Regions from separate parts of the Alteromonas sp. genome, predicted to be linked through region 2. Evidence: predicted binding sites of a transcription regulator. Region 2 holds the regulator's gene; each other region holds the start of a gene.
What was found. The regulator FNR, encoded in region 2, switches genes on or off when oxygen is low (the NO sensors DNR and NnrR bind a similar motif). The targets are predictions, from matches to a motif close to TTGATCTAGATCAA.
Positions count from the first base shown of each region.

Region 1: the regulator FNR is predicted to act here: its motif matches at 4,115-4,128, upstream of AC4PME_RS17895 (high-potential iron-sulfur protein).
Region 3: the regulator FNR is predicted to act here: its motif matches at 1,690-1,703, upstream of AC4PME_RS02960 (DUF3149 domain-containing protein).
Region 4: the regulator FNR is predicted to act here: its motif matches at 2,870-2,883, upstream of phbB (acetoacetyl-CoA reductase).

Region 1 covers NZ_CFHOXV010000045.1:7,391-12,618, reverse strand. Annotated here, with positions in the region: gene AC4PME_RS17920 (energy transducer TonB) at 1-20, shown strand, start outside; gene AC4PME_RS17915 (tetratricopeptide repeat protein) at 20-1,390, shown strand; gene AC4PME_RS17910 (hypothetical protein) at 1,390-1,686, shown strand; gene AC4PME_RS17905 (PepSY-associated TM helix domain-containing protein) at 1,700-3,322, shown strand; gene AC4PME_RS17900 (DUF3325 domain-containing protein) at 3,319-3,657, shown strand; gene AC4PME_RS17895 (high-potential iron-sulfur protein) at 3,679-3,972, opposite strand; gene AC4PME_RS17890 (flavin reductase family protein) at 4,156-4,812, opposite strand; gene AC4PME_RS17885 (zinc ribbon domain-containing protein) at 4,814-5,005, opposite strand; gene AC4PME_RS17880 (exonuclease domain-containing protein) at 5,160-5,228, shown strand, end outside.
Region 2 covers NZ_CFHOXV010000076.1:487-5,714, forward strand. Annotated here, with positions in the region: gene AC4PME_RS20315 (FixH family protein) at 1-73, shown strand, start outside; gene AC4PME_RS20320 (heavy metal translocating P-type ATPase) at 70-2,451, shown strand; gene ccoS (cbb3-type cytochrome oxidase assembly protein CcoS) at 2,456-2,647, shown strand; gene AC4PME_RS20330 (sulfite exporter TauE/SafE family protein) at 2,640-3,308, shown strand; gene fnr (fumarate/nitrate reduction transcriptional regulator Fnr) at 3,330-4,073, shown strand; gene uspE (universal stress protein UspE) at 4,177-5,097, shown strand.
Region 3 covers NZ_CFHOXV010000002.1:299,942-305,169, forward strand. Annotated here, with positions in the region: gene gshA (glutamate--cysteine ligase) at 1-663, shown strand, start outside; gene AC4PME_RS02955 (transglycosylase SLT domain-containing protein) at 824-1,417, shown strand; gene AC4PME_RS02960 (DUF3149 domain-containing protein) at 1,823-1,936, shown strand; gene smrB (endonuclease SmrB) at 1,941-2,507, opposite strand; gene prmB (50S ribosomal protein L3 N(5)-glutamine methyltransferase) at 2,632-3,570, shown strand; gene aroC (chorismate synthase) at 3,576-4,679, shown strand; gene AC4PME_RS02980 (MFS transporter) at 4,719-5,228, shown strand, end outside.
Region 4 covers NZ_CFHOXV010000004.1:52,861-58,088, forward strand. Annotated here, with positions in the region: gene hrpB (ATP-dependent helicase HrpB) at 169-2,652, shown strand; gene phbB (acetoacetyl-CoA reductase) at 2,975-3,697, shown strand; gene AC4PME_RS04445 (lytic murein transglycosylase) at 3,763-5,001, opposite strand; gene AC4PME_RS04450 (polyhydroxyalkanoate depolymerase) at 5,141-5,228, opposite strand, start outside.

The sequences.
Region 1 (5,228 bases), on a different contig from region 2:
CTGTGGAGATTGAAGCATAATGAAAAAATTCACGTTTAGACGATTAGGATGCTGTGCGTTACTACTCGCTTTCACAGCGGGCGTGCAGGCAGAGGTTAAAGTATCGCTGGAAGAGCCGGTCTGGGAATTCAGTTACCGCGCCGGTAAAAGCGATGCCCACAGGAACAGAGTAAACCGTGACGAAGGTGAGTTCTTTCATAACGTACAGCCTTTGCTGCAAAAGCAGGATTTCAAAGGTGTAGAGCAAGCCTGGAACACCTACCGTCAGGAACACGAAAAAGTCAGTGCCATGCTGCATGAAATGATGGGCCAGGTGTTTTTAAGCTTAAAGAAAAACAGTGAAGCGAAAAAACACTTCGAACTGGCGTTAAAGGAAGATCCTTCATCGTCAACTTCGCACCGTGGCCTGAGCATGATTTATATGCTTGATGAAGCTTACGAAAAGGCCCGTGAACATGTGGTGGCTTCGCTGGCACTCGGGGTGTCTGACAGTCAGGTGTATGGCCAGCTCGGATACCTTAATCTGCAACTGGAGAAACCCCGCAGTGCTACCGCAGCCTATCAGAATGCCATGATGCTGGAACCCGGCAATGCCCAGTGGGCGCAGGGTCTGCTGTTTGCGCTGATTGCCAGTGACGCACTTCCACAGGCGTCTTCACTGGTGGGTGAAATGCTCAGTGAAAAACCTGACAGTGCAAGGTTATGGCTGCAACGCAGTCAGATTGCGATGAAAAGCCAGGATGATCTCACTGCTATCAGCAGTCTGGAAACGGCGCTGTCTCTGGGGGAAAAGCGTGCGGAAAATCTCACGACTCTGGCAAAACTTCATGTGAAGTCCGGCAGTCCGCATCGTGCGGTTGCGCTGCTTAACGATAACGTCAGTACGTTGCTGGCCGGCAACAGTGATGGCGCAGAGACCATGTTAAGTATTGCCAACTGGCTGGCGGCCAGTCAGGACTGGCAAAACCTGGGTGCTCTGGTCAGTACACTGGATAAAAACGCTAAACGCCTTGATAGCAGTAACACAGCAATGCTGAACGTTATGAAGGCGAACCTCGCCATTGCGAAGGATCAGAACAGTAAAGCACAGGACTACCTGCTGACTGCTATTAAAGCCGCGCCGGCGAACGGTGATGCGCTGATGACGCTGGCAGCACTTCTGCGTAAAGAGAAGAAAGACGAACGTGCAAAAATGTATTACCTGCGTGCCGAAGCACTCCCCGAATATAAAGAACGGGCCATGCTGGGACGGGCACAGGTCGCCATTAATCAGAACGCTTACGCTGATGCGCTGACGTTGCTTCGTCAGGTGTACAAATCGAATCCGGGACGCAGTGATTTGCTGAGCAATATTCAGTCTCTGGAAAATATTGTGAAGAACGCATCATAATGACAACACAACATCTCCCTTTCTATTCAGCACCTGCCTTTACGGTAACTGTCAGAGTCATTCTGGCGGTGGCGGGTGGTTATGCGGCGGCCACCGCAATCAGTTTGTTGCTGGCGGCCGGGTCAGATGTATCCGGCCGTCAGGAAATTGCCTTTATCCGTATGGTGTTTTTCCTTGCCTGGACGGTTTATATCATCTGGATATTCGCCATCAATAACCATGTAAAAGCCTTCATCACCGCGCTGGCAATTAACGCCGTGGCGTGGGGACTGGTGTGGTCCGGTGTAGCGTCATGAAGGGGAGACGGCAATGAAAGGTTCACTCAGACAGTCGATGACCTGGCTGCATACATGGAGCTGCATCACCGCGGGCTGGATCCTGTTCGCGATATTTTTCACCGGTACGCTGGCATTTTTCAGAAGTGAAATTACTCACTGGATGCAGCCTGAATTGCATGTGTCTGTGCCGGCTGAGAACAGCGCTGAAGTGGCTTACCGCTATTTGCATGCCAAGGCCCCGGGGGCTCAGGAATGGCAAATTTCTTTACCGGGACCCAGAGAAGAAACGGTCAGTGCAAGCTGGCGCAATGGCGGGGAAGATCGCCAGCAAATGCGTTCGCAGCGTGCCGTTCTGAATGCGTCTACCGGTGAGGAGCTGAAGCCGAGAGAAACCGCCGGTGGCAATTTTCTGTACCGCTTCCACTTTGAACTATACGGCGTACCGCGTGCTGCCGGTGAGACCTTTGTCGGCATTGTCAGCATGATGATGCTCATTGGCATTGTCAGCGGCGTGATCATGCACCGTAAAATTTTTGCAGATTTTTTCATGTTCAGGCCAAAGAAGAAGCTGCTTTCCTGGATAGACGGGCATGTTCTGGCATCCGTGCTGGCGCTGCCATTTCATCTGATGATCACATTCTCCGGCTTGTTACTGTTAGGTGGCACTTTGCTTCCCTGGAACGGCAGTGGTGGTGGCCATGGTGGTCCTCCCGGTGGCGGAGGTCCGCAAGGACAGGGCGGGCCGCAACGGGGCGCACCGCAAGCGCGGGCAGTACAACATAAGCCTGCAGCGCCAGTTGTGGACAATAGCGCCCTGCTGGCACAGGTTATGGCCAGAGCTTCTGCTGAATGGGGCGTACCTGCTGACCGCATCACCATTAAAAATCCGGGCACAGATAAAGCGACATTTTCTGTATCCGGTCCCAACCGTGTTGAGTTATCCGCCGGTCGTGGCGGGAACAGCGGGCTGGTTTTTAACTCTGAAGGTGAAATTCTGAAAGTAGAAGAGGCGTCTTCTGCACCGAATACCAGCCAGGCAATTTATAACTATATGGACATGCTGCATCAGGCCCGTTTTGCCGACAGTGTTACCCGCTGGTTGCTCTTCTTTGCCGGTATCCTGGGCACGTTAATGGTGGGGACCGGTTCTGTCCTTTGGGTAGAGAAGCGCGCCAAAAAGCAAATGGGACGCAGAGGCTTCGAACTGGTGAGAGGCACGAACATTGGTGCTATCGCCGGGCTGATGGTGGCTACCGGTGCTTATTTCTGGACGAACCGCCTGTTGCCTGCAGAATTGGCGACACGCAGTGACTGGGAAGTACGCAGCTTTTTCATTGTGTGGGGGCTTTGTGTGGTAGCCGGACTGTTCAGACGCGACCGGAAAGGCTGGCTCTGGCAAACGCTGGCGGCTGCAGTGCTCTTCACCTTTATTCCGTTGCTGGATGTCGCTACATCACCTGTTCTGGTGCCTGATACGTTAAGGATCATATTCGATGCAGCCTGTCTTATCCTGGCCGCGCTGGCCTGGTATGCGGTGAGTAAACTCAAAGCTGAACCTAAATCTAAACGCGCGCCGTCAGGCCGCAAAGACAGCCCTGCCCGCCGGAGACGGCCTGCACCGGAAGCGGGCAGCACCGGGGAGCAGACAGCATGATGACATTTTTGTGTTTACTGCTGTGCATTGCCGGTTTTCTGCACTTTTCTATGGCGAACCCGAAACATTTCCGTGCGGTCACCGGTGATGAGATTGAAAACCTGCCCGGGGGCAGGCTGATATTTCAGACTCTGGCAGTGTGTTTTCTGACTGTTGCAATGTTTCCGGCGATAGCCGGCTGGCAAACTGAAATCGGACTGGTTGTGTGGTGCGGATTGCTGCATGTGGCAGCGGTATTGGTGTCTTTGCTGTTTACTTATCAGCAGGATGCGCTGGCATTTGTATGGCGCTGGTGTGTACCGGGAGGCTGGCTTCAGCGGGTATTACCCCGCTGATCCAACTGTCCGGGTTCAAACTTAGCCCGGACGTTTTACCCAGGCACTGCACCAGCCGTTGGTGTTAACCAGTTTACCCGGGAAAATGGCGCAGGGACGGTGAGCTTGTCCGTCCTCACCCTGAATGTACATACAATTACCGCACTGAGACCCTTCCACCGTTGATTTCGGGGTATATTTCAATGCCTGTGCTGTGGGGTCGTCGGTCTGCAGTTGCTCCTGTGCCTGTGCGCGAAGTGCAGTGCCACCTAACGTCAAACCGATCAGTGTGGTGCCTGACAGTTTTAGGAAATCACGACGGTTCACATTACTCATAATTTGCTCCCATAAAGCTTAAACGAGAATGATTTGTTTTTATTTGGTCTTATAACGTAAAAAACCTGCCGCGATGACAGGTTTAACATGACAATAGTTATACGACACATTTACGGGACTGCCAAATCGTTCCGTCACATATTTGATGTAGATTAACTTTTCTTCACCGCAGGACCTGTGCATTTACGCGTTTTTACCTGCCAGCGTGACGGGTTTGTCCGGTTTCGCATAGGCATAACGGGCGATGCGTTCCGCACGGTGGTAAGTATCCAGCCCGCTGATACATGCAAGATTCATTTTCTCCAAATCCAGTTGTCCGTCCTCACCGGTTGCCCCCTCCATCACGTAAATATCAAGCACCCTGCCAATGACCAGTACTGTCTGATTACATTGCAGCGTGGATATTTCTTCTGCCGCCATGGCCATACGCAAAGGACTTTGGGCGACAAATGGCGCGGCGAATCCATCTTCTTTCAGCGGTGTTAAGCCTGTGGCATCAAACTCACTGGTGTGTTCATCATAGCGGGCGGAAGTCTGATGAGCTTTATCTGTCCAGCCGGCGCTGACTGCATTAATGGTGTACACACCTGTTTCACGAATATTTTCCAGCGTTTGCCGTGGCACAGTATGGGGACGTAACAACATGCCCTGAAGAGGAGGATGCGCCCCCACGTGAAAAACAGAGCTGATAATGGCCAGGTTATCCCGTTTACCGTCAGTGGTGCCCACAAGGTTGGCCCCTTTGTAGCCGGACAAGCAGTTGATCAGGTTCGTCCGGGTCTGTTTTTCCAGCTCATTGATAGCAGCAGAAGTAAAATGCCGCATGGACGGGTCAGTCATATCAGGCATTCTCCTGCTCAACCTGCACGGTCAGGTTATCGCCGTCACTGTACACTGTCATTTCAATAGGCTGGCAGCAGACCTGGCAATCCAGTACCTGCATAACATTGATATCGTTTTGCTCATCAATTTCTACTTCATTCGGCTCCATGCAATAGGGGCAGTGAAATAACTTAGGGGTCGTCAGACTCATAACCACTCCGGATAACTGATTAAAATGATTTTGCTAACTTTTGATATACGCAGAAAACAGATAACCGGATTGTAAGGAAACTGCATCCGGCGGGTTGATTAAAGAGGCTGTATAAATATACACTTGGTCAGGTGTACAGTGTCCGGTGCAGATGATGCGTAAAACGTTGCCTGAAAAATATTATCTTGATCACTTCCGCGAGTTTTTGTCCTTTTTCGACGGT
Region 2 (5,228 bases):
GCTGGATGAAGAGTGGAAAATCCAGAATACACTCCAATTACCGGCCTCCGGTATCATTAAGTTTAATCCGTGAGCGACGACTTTCTTTGTTACCACTGTGGCGAGCCTAATATACCCGGCAAGCCATTTACTGCATTCGTACTGGAGCAGGAACGCCATTTTTGCTGTCCGGGATGTCAGGCCGTGGCTCAGGCCATTACCGGAAACGGACTGGAAGACTATTACCGCTTCCGTACTGAACCGGCCTCTAAAGGTGATGCAGCATTAAGCGAAACACTGGATAAACTGTCTGTCTATGACGAGCCTGCCTTACAGGAAGAGTTCGTCGTTGATGACGGTAATAACAAGCATATTGAGCTAACCCTTGAAGGTATTACCTGTGCGGCCTGCGGCTGGCTGATTGAAAAGCAATTGTCGCGGGTCACCGGTGTCAGCCAGATTGCGGTGAATGTAGCACAGCGACGCGCAGTGGTTATATGGCAACCTGAGGCAGTATCGCTCAGTAGCATCATGGCTACGCTACGGCGTATTGGCTACCCGGCGCTGCCGTTTCAACCGGATCAACATGAAGCATCATACAAAGCGGAAGATAAGCGCTTTTTGAAAAAACTCGGCCTTGCAGGTTTGATGACCATGCAGGTCATGATGCTGGCGGCAGCCCTGTATTTTGATTTGTTCGATGCGATGGATGCACATACTCGGTCTTATTTTCACTGGATAGCGCTGGTTCTGACCACACCGGTGGTGCTGTATTCCGGCAGTACGTTTTACGTTGGCGCGCTAAAGGCTTTGTCGGCCCGGACCGTGAATATGGATGTACCGGTGAGTATTGCGGTGTTGGGCACCTGGCTGTCCGGTCTGTTTGCAACGGTTACCGGTCGCGGCGAAGTGTATTTTGAATCAGTTTGCATGTTTATTTTCCTGCTTTTACTGAGTCGTTTTCTCGAACACCGGAGCAGGCACCGCGCCGCGCAGATCTCAGCGAATATGTTGCAATATATACCGGTAACCGCTAATCAGGTGGCTGCAGATAACACCGTTACCCAGGTGCTGGCAAAATCGCTCAAAACCGGTGATGCTGTTGTGGTCAAAGCCGGAGAGACCATTCCCGTAGACGGCATTGTGACTGAAGGTGCCAGTGAAACCGATGAATCGATGCTTACAGGCGAGTTTAATCCGGTGCGCAAACAAACCGGCGATACGGTATTCGGGGGTACGGTAAACCGTACCGGCGTAATAACGGTAACTGTCACCAGGGCGTTAAAATTTGCGCTGGTAAATCAGATCATTCGTTTGCAATCCACCGCTATGGCTGCAAAGCCCCGGGTCGCTCTAATGGCTGACCGCTTTTCCAGTTATTTTGTCGCCGTAGTACTGATTACGGCTGCATCCTCATGGGCTTACTGGCACTGGCAGGGTAATGACAATGCATTTTGGATTAGCATCGCGGTACTGGTAGCAACCTGTCCCTGTGCGCTGGGGCTGGCTACGCCATCTGCCCTCACCTGCGCAATGGCAAACCTTAACCGGCATGGCATTTTATTGAAAAGAGCCGATGCACTGGAGCAAATCAACCACGTAGATACCCTGGTGCTGGATAAAACCGGAACGCTGACCGAAGGAAAGTTTGCTCAGATAAACAGCTGGTTTGCTGATCCGGCACGGGAAAGTGAAATCCGGGCTTTAATGGGGGCAATAGAGTCCCGTTCAGAACATCCGGTTGCCGCAGCCTTTGTTTCTGATAACAATCATGCATTAATTCTGAGCCATGTTGACGTTGTGGCAGGTATGGGGATCGGCGCACAATGCAATGGCCGCAGTTATAAAGCCGGTTCAGCGTCTTTCACCGGTATAAATGCCGGCATATCGCCCTTTCCCGCTAACGTGTTTCTTACCGAAAACGGTGTGCCCGTTGCCGCCTTTCGTGTAGCAGATAAAATTAAAGCGGATGCCGCAGACAGCCTGAGCAAACTGGCGCAACTGGAGCGGATAATTCTGAGTGGCGATATTCAGCAAAATGTTGACGACATTGCAGCGAATTTACCCGTAGACAAAGCCACAGGCGGGAACAGCCCTGAAGATAAATTAAACGCTGTGACAGCCCTTCAGCGGCAGGGCCGTCATGTCATGATGCTGGGTGATGGTATTAACGATGCACCGGTGATGGCAGCGGCTGATGTTGGCATTGCAGTGGGTAATGCCACGGATATCGCAAAAAGTGCCGCGGATGTGATTTTATTAAATGATAAGCTGGCTGTACTCGGACACCTCACTCATATGGCCAGAAGAGTAAAAGTGACTGTCAGGCAGAATATGGGATGGGCCATAGGCTACAATCTGGTTATCCTGCCGTTTGCAGTGTCCGGCATCCTGACGCCGTGGATGGCGGTAATTGGTATGAGCCTGAGTAGTATTCTGGTAGTCACTAATTCGACGAGACTGTTAAAGTAACGCTATGAGTATAATTTACGTCCTTATTCCCCTTGCTGTGATCATTGTGGCCATTGCCATCGGCGTATTTTTTTGGGCAGTAAAATCGAACCAGTTTGAAGACCTGGATCGCCAGGGCTACAGTATTCTTTTCGATGATGATTTATCTCCTGAAGAAAAAAAGCTGGCCGAAGAACGAAAAAAACTCAATGAGTGATCTGTCGTTTTTATCTGCCTTGCTGGTCGGGCTGGGCGGAGGCGTTCATTGTGTGGGAATGTGCGGCGGCGTATCGCTGGCACTGTCTGCCGCCACGCCGGCAGGCTCATCCCCTTTACCCTATGCGCTTAGCTACAACTTTGGTCGTATATTCAGCTACATACTTGCCGGCGCTGTTACCGGCGGCATCGGGCAGATAGCAAAAGATGCTGTACCGGTGACCGGCCCCGTACTCGCCGTCTTCAGTGGCATCATGCTGATTGCCATGGCCTGTTATCTGGGTAACTGGTGGCGTGGCCTGACCGCTGTTGAAGCCCTCGGCAGTAAACTCTGGCAGAGAATTCAGCCGCTGTCGAAACGGTTTTTACCTTTCAGGTCTCCTATTAGCGCCTTTCCCTATGGTATGATTTGGGGATGGTTGCCCTGTGGACTGGTTTATTCCACCCTGACGTGGGCACTGGCTTCAGGGACGGCAATATCCGGTGCAGTAATCATGGCCGGTTTTGGTTTAGGAACGCTACCGGCGTTGCTGGCTGTCCGGGCTGGTGCAGACTGGCTTTCCTCAGGTTTCAGACAACCCGTAGTTCGTCAGATCATTGCTTTGAGTTTGCTGTTTTACGCATTATTGCTGTTGTGGCGGGCTTTAAGTACTATACATTAGAATTATCGCAAACAGCGGAAAGTGAGCATGCAAAAACGTTCGGATTTTTCTATACACTGCCAGAATTGCAGTTTCAGCCATCTGTGTCTGCCCGTGGCTCTCAACAAAACTGAGATTGAGTCACTGGATGACATCATTGAACGCAAAAAGCCTTTGCATAAACACGATACCCTGGTAGAAGCCGGTGATAAATTTACCTCTCTGTACGCTGTACGGGCAGGTTCATTTAAGTCTTTTGTCACCGATAAAGAAGGTGAAGAGCAAATTATCAGTTTCCACTTCCCGGGCGATATTATCGGTTTTGACGGTTTACGTGACGACACTCACCAGAGTTACACTCAGGCGCTGGAAACGGCTATGGTGTGTGAACTGCCCTATTCCACTCTTGAAAAAATGTCTGAGCAATTCCCGAAATTGCGCCATCAGATCATGCGCTTTATGAGTGCTGAAATTAAGCAGGATCACGAAATGATGATGCTGCTGAATAAACGGACGGCAGAAGAACGCCTGATTTATTTTATCGCACATCTGTCCGGTCGCTTTGAGGAACGGGGTTTTTCTCACCGTCAGTTCAATTTGAGTATGACCCGCAACGAAATAGGTAATTATCTCGGTTTAACGGTAGAAACGATCAGCCGCTTACTGACCCGCTTCCAGAAAGAAGGCATTATAAAAGTAGACGGGAAGCTCATTACTGTTCTGGATTTTGCGGCTATGGATAAAAAGCTGCACTCTATGGACATTCCTACCCTTTGCGTGGATTAAGATCCCGTTGAAATATTGATCTGAAACAACGTCTCTCCTGCTGTAAGTCTTATACTAAAGATGAAGGCAGTATTTATTGTCTGCATCAATAAGGAGAGACGCCATGATCACCTGCAAACGTATTCTCGCCGTCGTTCAGGCTGACAACCCTGAACAACCTGCCCTTTCAAGAGCCATCGAAATTGCCCGTAAAACCGGTGCAGAAGTACACGCACTGCTTGTTGTATACGACTTTTCTTATGACATGACAACAATGCTCACCCGCAGTGAGCGTGAAGCCATGCGTGATGCGGTAACCAAAGACCGCATTGCCTGGGCAGAAAAAAACCTGACCCGCTACGATGATTATGATGTACAGGTTGCTGTTGAGTGGAGTGATAAACGTTACGAAGCCATTACCCGCTACACCATTAACCGTCAGATTGACCTGGTCGTTAAAGCTACCCGCAAACACGATGATTTTGCATCAGTGCTTTTTACACCGACAGACTGGCACTTACTGAGAAAATGTCCGGCTCCGGTTTTACTTGTCAAAGCCCATGCCTGGCCTGAACACGGTAATATTGTTGCGGCAGTCAATGTGGGTACAGAAGACAAAGAGCATGCACAACTGAATGACAAGTTGACCGGTATTGCAAAGGATTACGCAGAGTTACTGAGTGGTCAGGTACATCTGGTTAATGCCTATCCTTCTGCACCACTGAATATTGCCATTGAGATCCCCGATTTCAATCCTGAGACGTATCATAACGCTGTGCGAAACCATCATGTTCAGGAAATGGAAAACCACAGCGCTAAATTTGGGATCGGCGTAGCAAATTGCCATGTTGTTGAGGGATCACCCGATATAGCTATCCCGAAAGTGACTGAACAGCTGGATGCAGAACTCGTCGTCATCGGTACTGTGGGACGTACAGGCTTATCAGCCGCCTTTTTGGGCAATACTGCAGAGCATGTTATTGATAACCTGAATTGCGATGTGCTGGCGGTTAAACCTGACGGGTTTACGTCTCCGGTTAAGTAAATGGGCGATAACGGAATGCTGCTTGTGTAGCAGCATTCCGTCTGCTTTTGTATAATGGTACTTTTATTTTCCAGCCAATTCTGAAGTGCCATGAATCAAGTAACATCTACGCCATCTGACAACGCCAGTCA
Region 3 (5,228 bases), on a different contig from region 2:
CCCACCCGTTCCATGGAAAAACCTACCGATGCCCTTGTGCGCCGCGGCGTTAACTATGTGGAAGTGCGGGTACTGGACGTGAATCCTTTCTCGCCTGTGGGCATTGACAAAGGCCAGATGGATTTCCTCGATGTCTTCATGCTTTCATGCCTGCTGACAGACAGCCCTGAAATGACGGCAGAGGAGCTCACCGTTTGCCGGGAGAATATGGATAAAGTGGTCCTTGAAGGACGTAATCCAGACCTGATGCTGGAAAACAAAGACGGCAGTGTTGCATTCCGCGAATGGTGTGAAGGGCTGTTTGCTGTATTTGAGCAAACCGCAAAAGTGCTTGATAACGCCAACGGAACATCGGCATACAGCGATGCTGTCAAAGCTGAGTGGCAAAAAGTACTTAATGCTGATGAAACGCCATCCGGTAAAATTCTGGCAACGTTGCTTGAAAATGATATGGATAACGGCGTACTGGGGCTTAATCTGGCTAAGCAGTACGCGGAAGCCTTTAAAGGCTATGAATATCTGCACTATGATTTGAAAGCATTTGAAAAAATGGCCGCTGATTCACTGGCTGCGCAGCACGCTGTTGAGGCGACGGATGAAGTACCTTTTGCAGATTTTATCGCCGGTTATTTCGCAGAACCGATGGCTACACGGGACAGCTGAAGCCTGAATTGACCTTGCCGGGGATAAAAAAATGCCTGGCAAGGGGGCCAGGCATAAGAATGTTCCAGGGAAACACACACATTTATTACCAGAACACTTATTAAGACAGCGGGCAGTGAGAAAGTTCAACAATTCACAACGATTTTTTGCAGGTGCCGGAATTGTGCTGCTTTTAAGTGGTATCACCGGTTGTGCCACGTCGCCTCCTCAGGACACCAGTAACATTTGCGAAATCTTTTACGAAAAAGAAGACTGGTATGATGCGGCCGCTGATGCCCGCGATAAATGGGGCGTGCCAATCCATGTTCCTATGGCAATCATGTATCAGGAAAGCTCATTCCGGCATGATGCACTGCCACCAAAAGATTATGTATTTTTTGGTCTTATTCCATGGGGGCGGGTCAGTTCCGCTTACGGATACTCTCAGGCTAAAACGGTTACCTGGTCTGACTATGTCAACGAAACCGGCAACAGCTGGGCGGACCGGGATGATTTTGATGATGCCATGGATTTCATGGGCTGGTTTATTTCCAAGTCATATAAAATTAATGGTGTATCAAAGTGGGACGGCTATGCCCAGTACCTGAATTACCATGAAGGGTGGGGCGGGTATAAACGCCGATCCTACAACAGTAAGCCCTGGTTGAAAAAGGTGGCAGGTACGGTTAAAGCACGCTCACTGCGTTATGCTGCTCAGTTAAAAACCTGCGAAGAAGACTTGCAGAAAAGCTGGTTTTGGAAACTGTTCACATAATGATGATGTGACTTCGTTAGGGGCTGGCATTCTTGATGAGAAAATAACGGACGCGACAGTGTTTTCAATACGAAGGACTCAATACGAAGGTTACCGGGAGAGAAAAGAAGTAGGCAGGCGCACCACACACCTGCCTACAATCGACGCTAAGCCAAGACCGTTAATCACCCAACGTCGAACAGGCAGGATTAATATAGTGTAAATGATAATGATTTGCAATAGCGTTTTGTGAATTAATTTCTATTTTTCTTAAAAGCCCCTTTTTGACCTGCTTGATCTGCATCAAGGGCCTCTTCTGCATCGACTATTCCCATTGATTCAGATCACAGATTTACCTGCCCTGGCCATGCACACTAACACTGTAAAAAGTTATCAATGTTAGGGAGTAATCAGATGTGGCTAACCATGCTTAAAGACCCTGTAGTATGGGGTTCACTTCTTGGAATTTTCATCGTTGTTTTGATGATGTGTTATTACACGTGGCTGTTTATGCACAACAGCGCGGGACCGGATAAATAGTTTGTTATTGTTTACTGAGGCCCGGATCAAGGGTTTCGATAAGCACCAGTAACGCGCCTTGCCCGCCATACTCCAGGGGAGCCTGGTGAAACGCTTTGACATGGGGGTGTTGAACCAGGTAGTGAGGCAAGGCGTTTTTTAGTACGCCGGAACCGATGCCATGCACAATGGCAACACAGTCAATAAGCTCCTTGCGCGCGGTGTAAATGAGTGCGGATAATTCCAGCTTTACGTTTTCGCGGTTCAGACCGTGTAAATCCAGTACCAGCTCAGGATAAAAATCCCCCCGCCGTAATCGCTTCAAACTGTGTGTCGGTTCATTTTCGCGGCAATACCGCATGGGGCCCTGATGGGGCAGGCTGGCCTGATAGACATCTGAAAAGGCAAAACTGGCATCCAGCAGCTTTTGCTGACGGCTGTCCGGGCGGGTGGCGGAATGTAGTCGCTTCGCCGGCACATGACGGCGTTTATGCACAATTTTGTCCTGTGACAGCGGCTTTATACCACTTACCGCTTCCCGGAATAATGACATGTCATTGTCGTCGTCTTCCGGTTTCCACTGATCAGCCAACCATTTTCTCCTGTCTGTTTTAACCTGTGTTCATCTGCACGTCTGTTATCGCGCAATTTGTGTTGGGTGTCATTGCGAGTTTCGGTATGATACCAGCTTTATTTCTGGCGATGTACCACACTCCATGACCGATAAGATTTATTTAGACGAAGCCATCCGTGAACTGCACACCATGCTGGACATGGTGAGATGGTCTGTGAGCCGTTTTAACGATGCACACCTGTACTACGGGCATGGCACTGATAACAGCTGGGATGAAGCTGTTTGCCTTGTAATGCATGCACTGCATCTGCCACAGGATATTACATCGCAAACCGGTGACGGCTTATTTTCAGCCCGTCTTACCACTTCAGAAAAAGAGAAAGTCGCAGATTTAGTCTTAAAGCGGGTACAAACACGCATGCCATTGCCGTATATTACCCGTGAGGCATGGTTCTGCGACATGCCTTTTTACGTTGACGAAAGAGTGTTGATCCCCCGTTCTCCGTTTGCCGAATTGATCAAAGATCGCTTTTCCGCTTATCTGTCATCTGAGCCGGCCAGTATTCTGGACATGTGCACAGGTGGGGGTTGTATTGCTATTGCGCTGGCCCATACATTTCCTGAAGCCCAGGTGGATGCCGTGGATATTTCCCACGACGCCCTGGAAGTGGCAGATTTCAATATTCAGGAACATCAGTTAGGCGACCGTGTTTTCCCCATTCATTCAGACTTATTTACCAGTCTGGAAGGGCAGCGGTACGACTTAATCGTGTCGAATCCGCCTTATGTCGATGAAGAAGACATGAATGATTTGCCGGACGAATATCAGCATGAGCCTGAATTAGCCCTGGCGGCAGGAGAAGATGGTCTTGATCTGGTTGAGCAGATGCTGAAGCAGGCACCGGTGTATTTAAAAGAAAATGGCTGGATGCTGGTGGAAGTTGGCAACAGTCAGGTGCATATGGCTGAACGTTTTGCCGGATTAAACGTGGAATGGGTAGCACTGCAACACGGCGGACACGGTATTTTTGCCGTCTCCCGTGCGTCTTTGGTTTCATATCTTAACGGGAAGGAAAGTTAATACAGATGTCTGGTAATAGCTTTGGAAAATTATTCACTGTCACCACATTCGGTGAAAGCCACGGGATTGCAATTGGTGGCGTGGTTGATGGCTGTCCTCCGGGACTGGAAATCTCAGAAGCCGATCTGCAAGTTGATTTAGATCGCAGAAAACCCGGCACTTCCCGTTACACCACCGCCCGCCGGGAAGGTGATGAGGTACAAATTTTATCGGGTGTGTTTGAAGGTAAAACCACCGGTACCAGCATTGGCCTGTTGATCCAAAATACCGATCAGCGCAGTGGTGACTATTCCAATATCAAAGACCGTTTCCGTCCCGGTCATGCGGATTACACCTATCATCAAAAATACGGCACGCGGGATTACCGTGGTGGTGGCCGCTCTTCTGCCCGTGAAACGGCTATTCGTGTTGCGGCAGGCGGTATTGCCAAGAAATTCCTGAAAGAAAGTTGCGGCATCGAAATTCATGGCTATCTTTCCCAGCTTGGACCGGTCAAAGTAGAGACCGTTGATCACAGCGTGACGAATACCAATCCGTTTTTCTGTCCTGACGAAAGTAAGCTGGACGAATTAGACCAGTACATGCGTAACCTGAAAAAATCAGGCGACTCTATCGGTGCGAAAGTCTCGGTAGTGGCGACGGGAATGCCTGTCGGATTGGGTGAGCCGGTTTTCGACCGCCTCGATGCTGACATTGCCAGTGCCATGATGGGCATTAACGCGGTGAAAGGCGTTGAGATTGGCGATGGTTTCGGTGTGATTGAACAAAAGGGCAGTGAGCACCGCGATACACTGACACCGGATGGCTTCAGCAGCAACCACGCCGGTGGTGTGCTGGGTGGCATTTCCAGTGGCCAGGATCTGGTTGTGCACATGGCCCTTAAGCCAACGTCCAGTATTTCAGTGCCCGGTAAAACCATTGATGTGGACGGCAACGAAATCGACATCGTGACGAAAGGTCGTCATGACCCGTGCGTAGGTATCCGTGCCGTGCCCATTGCTGAAGCAATGCTGGCGATTGTGTTAATGGACCACGTGCTGCGTCACCGCGCACAGAATGCCGGTATCATGTCCGGCACACCTGTCATTCCGGGCAACTCTGCGAAATAAGCGCCTCTCTTTGAACAATTCTAATCTGTGGTGCGTGTTATGAATGCTCATTCGCGCACCAATATCATTCTGCTTGCTGTTACCTACTGGTTGTATTTTGGTCAGCTTGGTGTACTCACGCCCTATTTAGGCATTTTCCTTGATGGCCGCGGGTTTACCTCGTCAGACATCGGCGAATTGTGGGCAGTGATTACCTTATCCCGTATTGTCGGTCCGTCTCTGTGGGCCAGTGTGGCAGACAAAACCGGTAAAGCGGTAAATGTTGTCCGCCTCGGCTGCCTGTTGTCTGTGGTGTGTTTTACATCTGTATTCTGGTTTAGCAGTTTCTGGGGCCTCACGCTGGCCTTCGGATTAATGATGATGTTCTGGACGGCGGTGTTGCCTCAACTTGAGGTGATCACCATTCAGTCGGTAAAACCCACCCGGATAAGTTATGGCCAGGTTCGCCTATGGGGCAGTATCGGTTTTATAGTACTTACTGTGTCCACAGGAAAAGCGCTGGATATCTTTTCCTCAGAGGCGCCGGTGTATGCCAGTTTATTTGTGCTG
Region 4 (5,228 bases), on a different contig from region 2:
ATACGTAATTTGAATATATGAAAGCAAAACTGTATCCGGAAAATAAAAACAGTTCGCTTACAGTCTAAAATCTAAACGGAAGTGGCTGACTTATCAATGACTTTATGTATTTCTTCCGGGGCACAGGTATATACTTGCCAGATTATCTGTTGAACCTGTTTTCTTGTTATGCAAAGTAAATTACCTGCCGCAGGCCTGATCCCTGAACTGATAACTGCTGTTGCCGCCGGCAATGTCATTGTCGGTGCACCGCCCGGGGCGGGGAAATCTACCGTACTGCCTCTGGCACTGCTTGAGCATGTTCCGGGGCGCATTGTCATGTTGCAACCGCGGCGGGTTGTGGTACGCAATCTGGCGGCCTACCTTGCTTCATTGCTCGGAGAGGAAACCGGACAAACTGTGGGTTACCGTATCCGCGGTGAAAGTAAGGTCAGTAAGCAAACACGTCTGGAGATTGTCACAGAAGGTGTGTTGTCTGCCCGTATCCAGAGGGACCCGGAGTTAGCAGGTGTTGACTTAATCATCTTTGACGAATTTCACGAACGCAGTATTCACAGTGACTTTGGTCTTGCGCTGGCGCTGGAAGTACAGGAAGGGTTGCGGGAAGATTTATCTCTGGTGGTGATGTCTGCCACCCTCGATGTGGATGAATTACTGACGCTGATTCCTGATGCCACTGTGCTGAAATCTGCCGGCAGGCAGTTTGAAGTAGAGGAAGTCTATACCGGTCAGGTGCAAAGTCATACTTTGCATGAGCAGGTTACCAGGCAAATTCAATTCAGCCTTGCACAAGATGACGGCGACATTCTCGTTTTCTTACCGGGCGCCGGCGCGATTAACAAAGTTGCCACCTTGCTGGAACAGCGGCTGAATGCATCTGAATATGTGGTGCATCCTCTGTATGGCGCGTTGAGTAAACAACGGCAAACTGCTGCTATTTTACCGGATAGCCGGGGAATGAGAAAAATCATTCTTGCTACTAATATTGCCGAAACCAGCCTGACGATTGAAGGCATTAAAGTGGTCATAGATGCCGGTCTTGAAAATGTCGCTAATTACCATCCTCCCACCGGGTTTACCCGCCTGAATACGCAGATGATTTCACAGGCATCGGCTATTCAGCGTAAGGGACGGGCAGGGCGTCTGGGGCCCGGGAAAGTGTATCGCATGTGGCCGAAAGAGCAGCATGACAGACTGGCAAAATACCCGCTGCCACAAATTTTACGTGAAGATATCTCCCCGCTCACTCTGGATGCACTGGCCTGGGGAACTGAATTGCATAATATGCGCATGTTGACGCCTCCTTCTCAGGCGCAGTCTGCTGCAGCATTACACCGCCTGCAACAAGCCGGTGCCGTAGATCGCGATGGTACATTAACAGCACATGGTCGCGGACTTAACAAATTATCGGTGCATCCGGCTCTGGCAAATATGTTAGTGAAGGCAAAAGAAGCCGGAGCGCAGACGCACCTGGCTGAACTGGAGGACGTTGCCTGCTATGTGGCGGCTGCCTGTGAAGAACATACGGCATCAGAACGCCAATTTCATGTATCAGCCTGGCTTGAACAACTGGCAGAACCTCAGTTATCCGGTTTGAAAGCCAGGGCCTCGCGGTTTGCATCTGCACTTGGCATCTCACTGAAAGCAGAGATTCGAAAGTTAAACGGTGAAGCTGTTGCAGTGTGTCTTGCGCTGGCTTTTCCTGAGCGGGTTGCGAGACGTAAGCAGGGCAGTGATTATAAGCTGGCCAGTGGCCGGGGTGCTGCTTTGCCTGAAGGTATGATTGAAAAGTCTGACTGGCTGGTGGTTAAGGAAGGGCAGGTTAACGGCTCTGACGTGATCATTCGTCAGGCCGAACCTGTTAATGAATCCTTATTGAGACAGTTATATCCGGGGGCTTTCAAAGTTAAAGACACGGTGACGTATAACAGTCAGAAGAAGCAAATGGAAGCGCGCAAAACTGAAGGTTTCCATGAGATAGTGTTAAGCAGTGAACCGGCAGCTAACGTGCCGGCCCGCATTCGCGGTGAGGCCTGGGTATCGTTGCTGGAAGGATTGCCGTTATCCGCGTGGCCTTTCAGTGAGAAAGACTGGCAATGGTGGTACCGGTATCAAATGGCCTGCGGGTGTGACTTACACCAACCGCAAGCTTTCGACAGCCCGCCGGTATGGAAAAACCCTGAGTCACCATTGTCGCTTCTTGACCGTAGTGATATCTCCGCACGATTATCTTCGTTTAAAAGTTGGGAGCAACTTGCCGGCCTGTCCTGGGCGACACTGCTACATCAGTCACTCCCCTGGAGCCAGCAACATGCCATGGACAGTGCTTTGCCACTGAGCATCACCGTGCCTTCCGGTGAAAAAAGGAAACTGGTCTACCGGTCAGACGGCGAAGTCGTGCTTCCGGTCAGACTGCAGGAAATGTTCGGCTGTGCAGATACGTTCACTGTTGCAGACGGCGCAAAGGTCATCACGCTGGAGTTGCTGTCTCCGGCGGGCAGACCAGTACAAACGACATCGGATTTGGCCGGCTTCTGGCAGGGTAGCTATCTTGCTGTGCAGAAAGAAATGAAAGGACGATATCCGAAACACCGGTGGCCTGATAATCCCATGGAAGCTGAAGCCGGACGTTCAATGAAGCCACGAAAATAAACGGGTGGTTGCTCCTGAACTATTGTACCCGTCTTACAACTTTAATCATGTTTGAATGGTGTATACAACTAATTTACGTGCTGCAAATATTATGCAAGTATCTGTTATTAAAAGAGATCCTCTGACCAGTTAATCGCTAAATACTTGTTCATTTTTTCAACTGCATGATAAGTAAGAAGTTTCTTATTCACTATAGTCATTCATCTAGACACGGGCATTGACCCGGCGCAAAAAGTCTTCAGGTTTCCGTTGTCAACGTCTCATCAAGCATGCTTATATAGAATTGTTGTACAAATATGAGTCAACATTTGAGGGAGACGAAATGAGCAAAGTTGCACTGGTCACAGGTGGCACCCGGGGAATAGGTGAAGCAATTTGTGTAGCGTTGAAAGATGCGGGTTACACTGTTGTGGCAAATTATGGTGGTAACGATGAAGCGGCTAAGGCGTTTACTGAACGCACTGGCATACCTTCATTTAAGTTCGATGTCTCGAATTTTGAGAAAACGAAAGAAGCAATTGACCAAATCGCGACAGATTATGGTCCGGTGGATATTCTAATCAACAATGCCGGGATCACCCGGGACGGCACCATGCACAGAATGAATTTTGAGCAATGGGATGCCGTTATTCAAACTAACCTCGCTTCCTGTTTTAACACGTGTCGCTCAGTGATTGATTCAATGCGCACCCGTGGTTTTGGTCGCATTGTTAATATCGGTTCGGTTAACGGTCAGGCTGGTCAGTATGGCCAGGTTAACTATGCGGCAGCTAAGTCCGGTATTCATGGTTTTACTAAAGCGCTGGCACTTGAAGGTGCAGGTAAAGGTGTAACCGTAAACGCTATTGCGCCGGGTTATGTCGATACTGACATGGTACGTGCTGTACCGGAAGAAGTATTGAAGAAGATCATTGCAACGATTCCGGTGGGCCGTTTGGGGAAACCTGAAGACATCGCCCGTAGTGTTATGTTCTTAATAGGCGATGAAGCCGGATTTATTACCGGTTCTACATTGTCCATTAACGGCGGACAGCACATGTACTAAGCTGTTCGGTTACAATGTTCACAGAGCACGCCCGTGCTCTGTGAACTGACCGTATCCGGATCCAGCTACTCGCTTTCTTTATTGCCGTCGCTCTCTTTGAGTTCATCCGGCAACACACCAATCGCTTTCATCACATCCAGTCCCGGAAAACCATCAGCAATCAGGTTGCTGGCCAGCTGATATTCGCGGATCCCTGCGCGGGTTGCCGGTCCGATAATACCGTCGGGTTTACCTACATCGTAACCGGAAGCATTCAGCGCTGTTTGCAGTCTCAAAATGTCATCCCTGGTATAAGCCGGTAATTCCGGTAACGCTTTATCAATACCGGCTTCACCGGCAATCTGGTCAGCCAGCTTACCTACGGCGATGGCGTAGAATTCGGAATTGTTCCAGCGCATGATAATACGGAAGTTATGGTAGGCAATGAACGCCGGACCGTTATGACCGGCTGGTACTACGACATAGCCTTTTTCATCACTGTTACCCAGCGCACTGCCGTCTGCTTTTTTAATCCCGCTTTCGTTCCACTCAGTAATACTGCGCCGGTTTTTATATCCCGTTTCGCGATAATCGAAATTATCCGGTAACTGAATTTCCCTTCCCCAACGGAATCCGGGTTGCCAGCCTAATTGAGACAAAAAGTTAGCCGCTGAAGCGAGGGCATCTTCTTCACTGTCCCACAGATTGATCTGGCCATCGCCGTCGCCGTCAATCGCATAGTTCATATACGCTGAGGGCATAAATTGCGTATGGCCCATGGCGCCTGCCCAGGAACCTACCATTTTGGTCTGATCTAAAGATTCTCTTTCAAGAAGCTTAACCGCAGTGACTAATTCTTTGGAAAAATAGCTGCTACGTCTTTCATCACAGGCAAGAGTCGCCAGTGAATTCAGTACATTCATCTTACCTTTGTAACCACCAAAATTGGTTTCCAGCCCCCAAAATGCCACCAGATAATGGGCAGGCACACCGTATTTATGGCTTAAGCTATTTAACAGTTCTTTATGTTTAGCGTACATTTCCCGGCCTTTGCCGATGCGCCATGCCGTAACGCGTTTGCTGTAGTAGCCCGGAAAGGTTTGTACAAATTCAGGCTGGCTGCGGTCCAGCGAGATCACGCGGGGCTGATACTGAATGTTGGCGAACACGGCCTTTGCCGTTTCTTCTTTCACGCCTTGTTCTACGGCTTGCTGAGATAATTGTGTTTTACACTGTTCAAAATCTGTATTGGCATAAGCTGAAGAAGTCGCTGTCAGCAGTGACAGTATTGAAAAACCAAGCTTACGCGGCATCCATTTAGACATTGCATATTACCTTTGTTGATGAGGCGTTCATGCTACCTTATCTGAGCCCCCGGGAGCGAGGGAAACATGGTGAAAATACGGCGCGCTCCGCCGGTGAGATCAGGAGCGCTGCAGGAAAGAGTTATTTGTCCGGGAGGGCTTATGCGTACTTGTGGATGAAATCAGTGATAACCGGACGTACCGATTTGCGGAACTTAGAACCACTGAATATACCGTAATGACCAGCT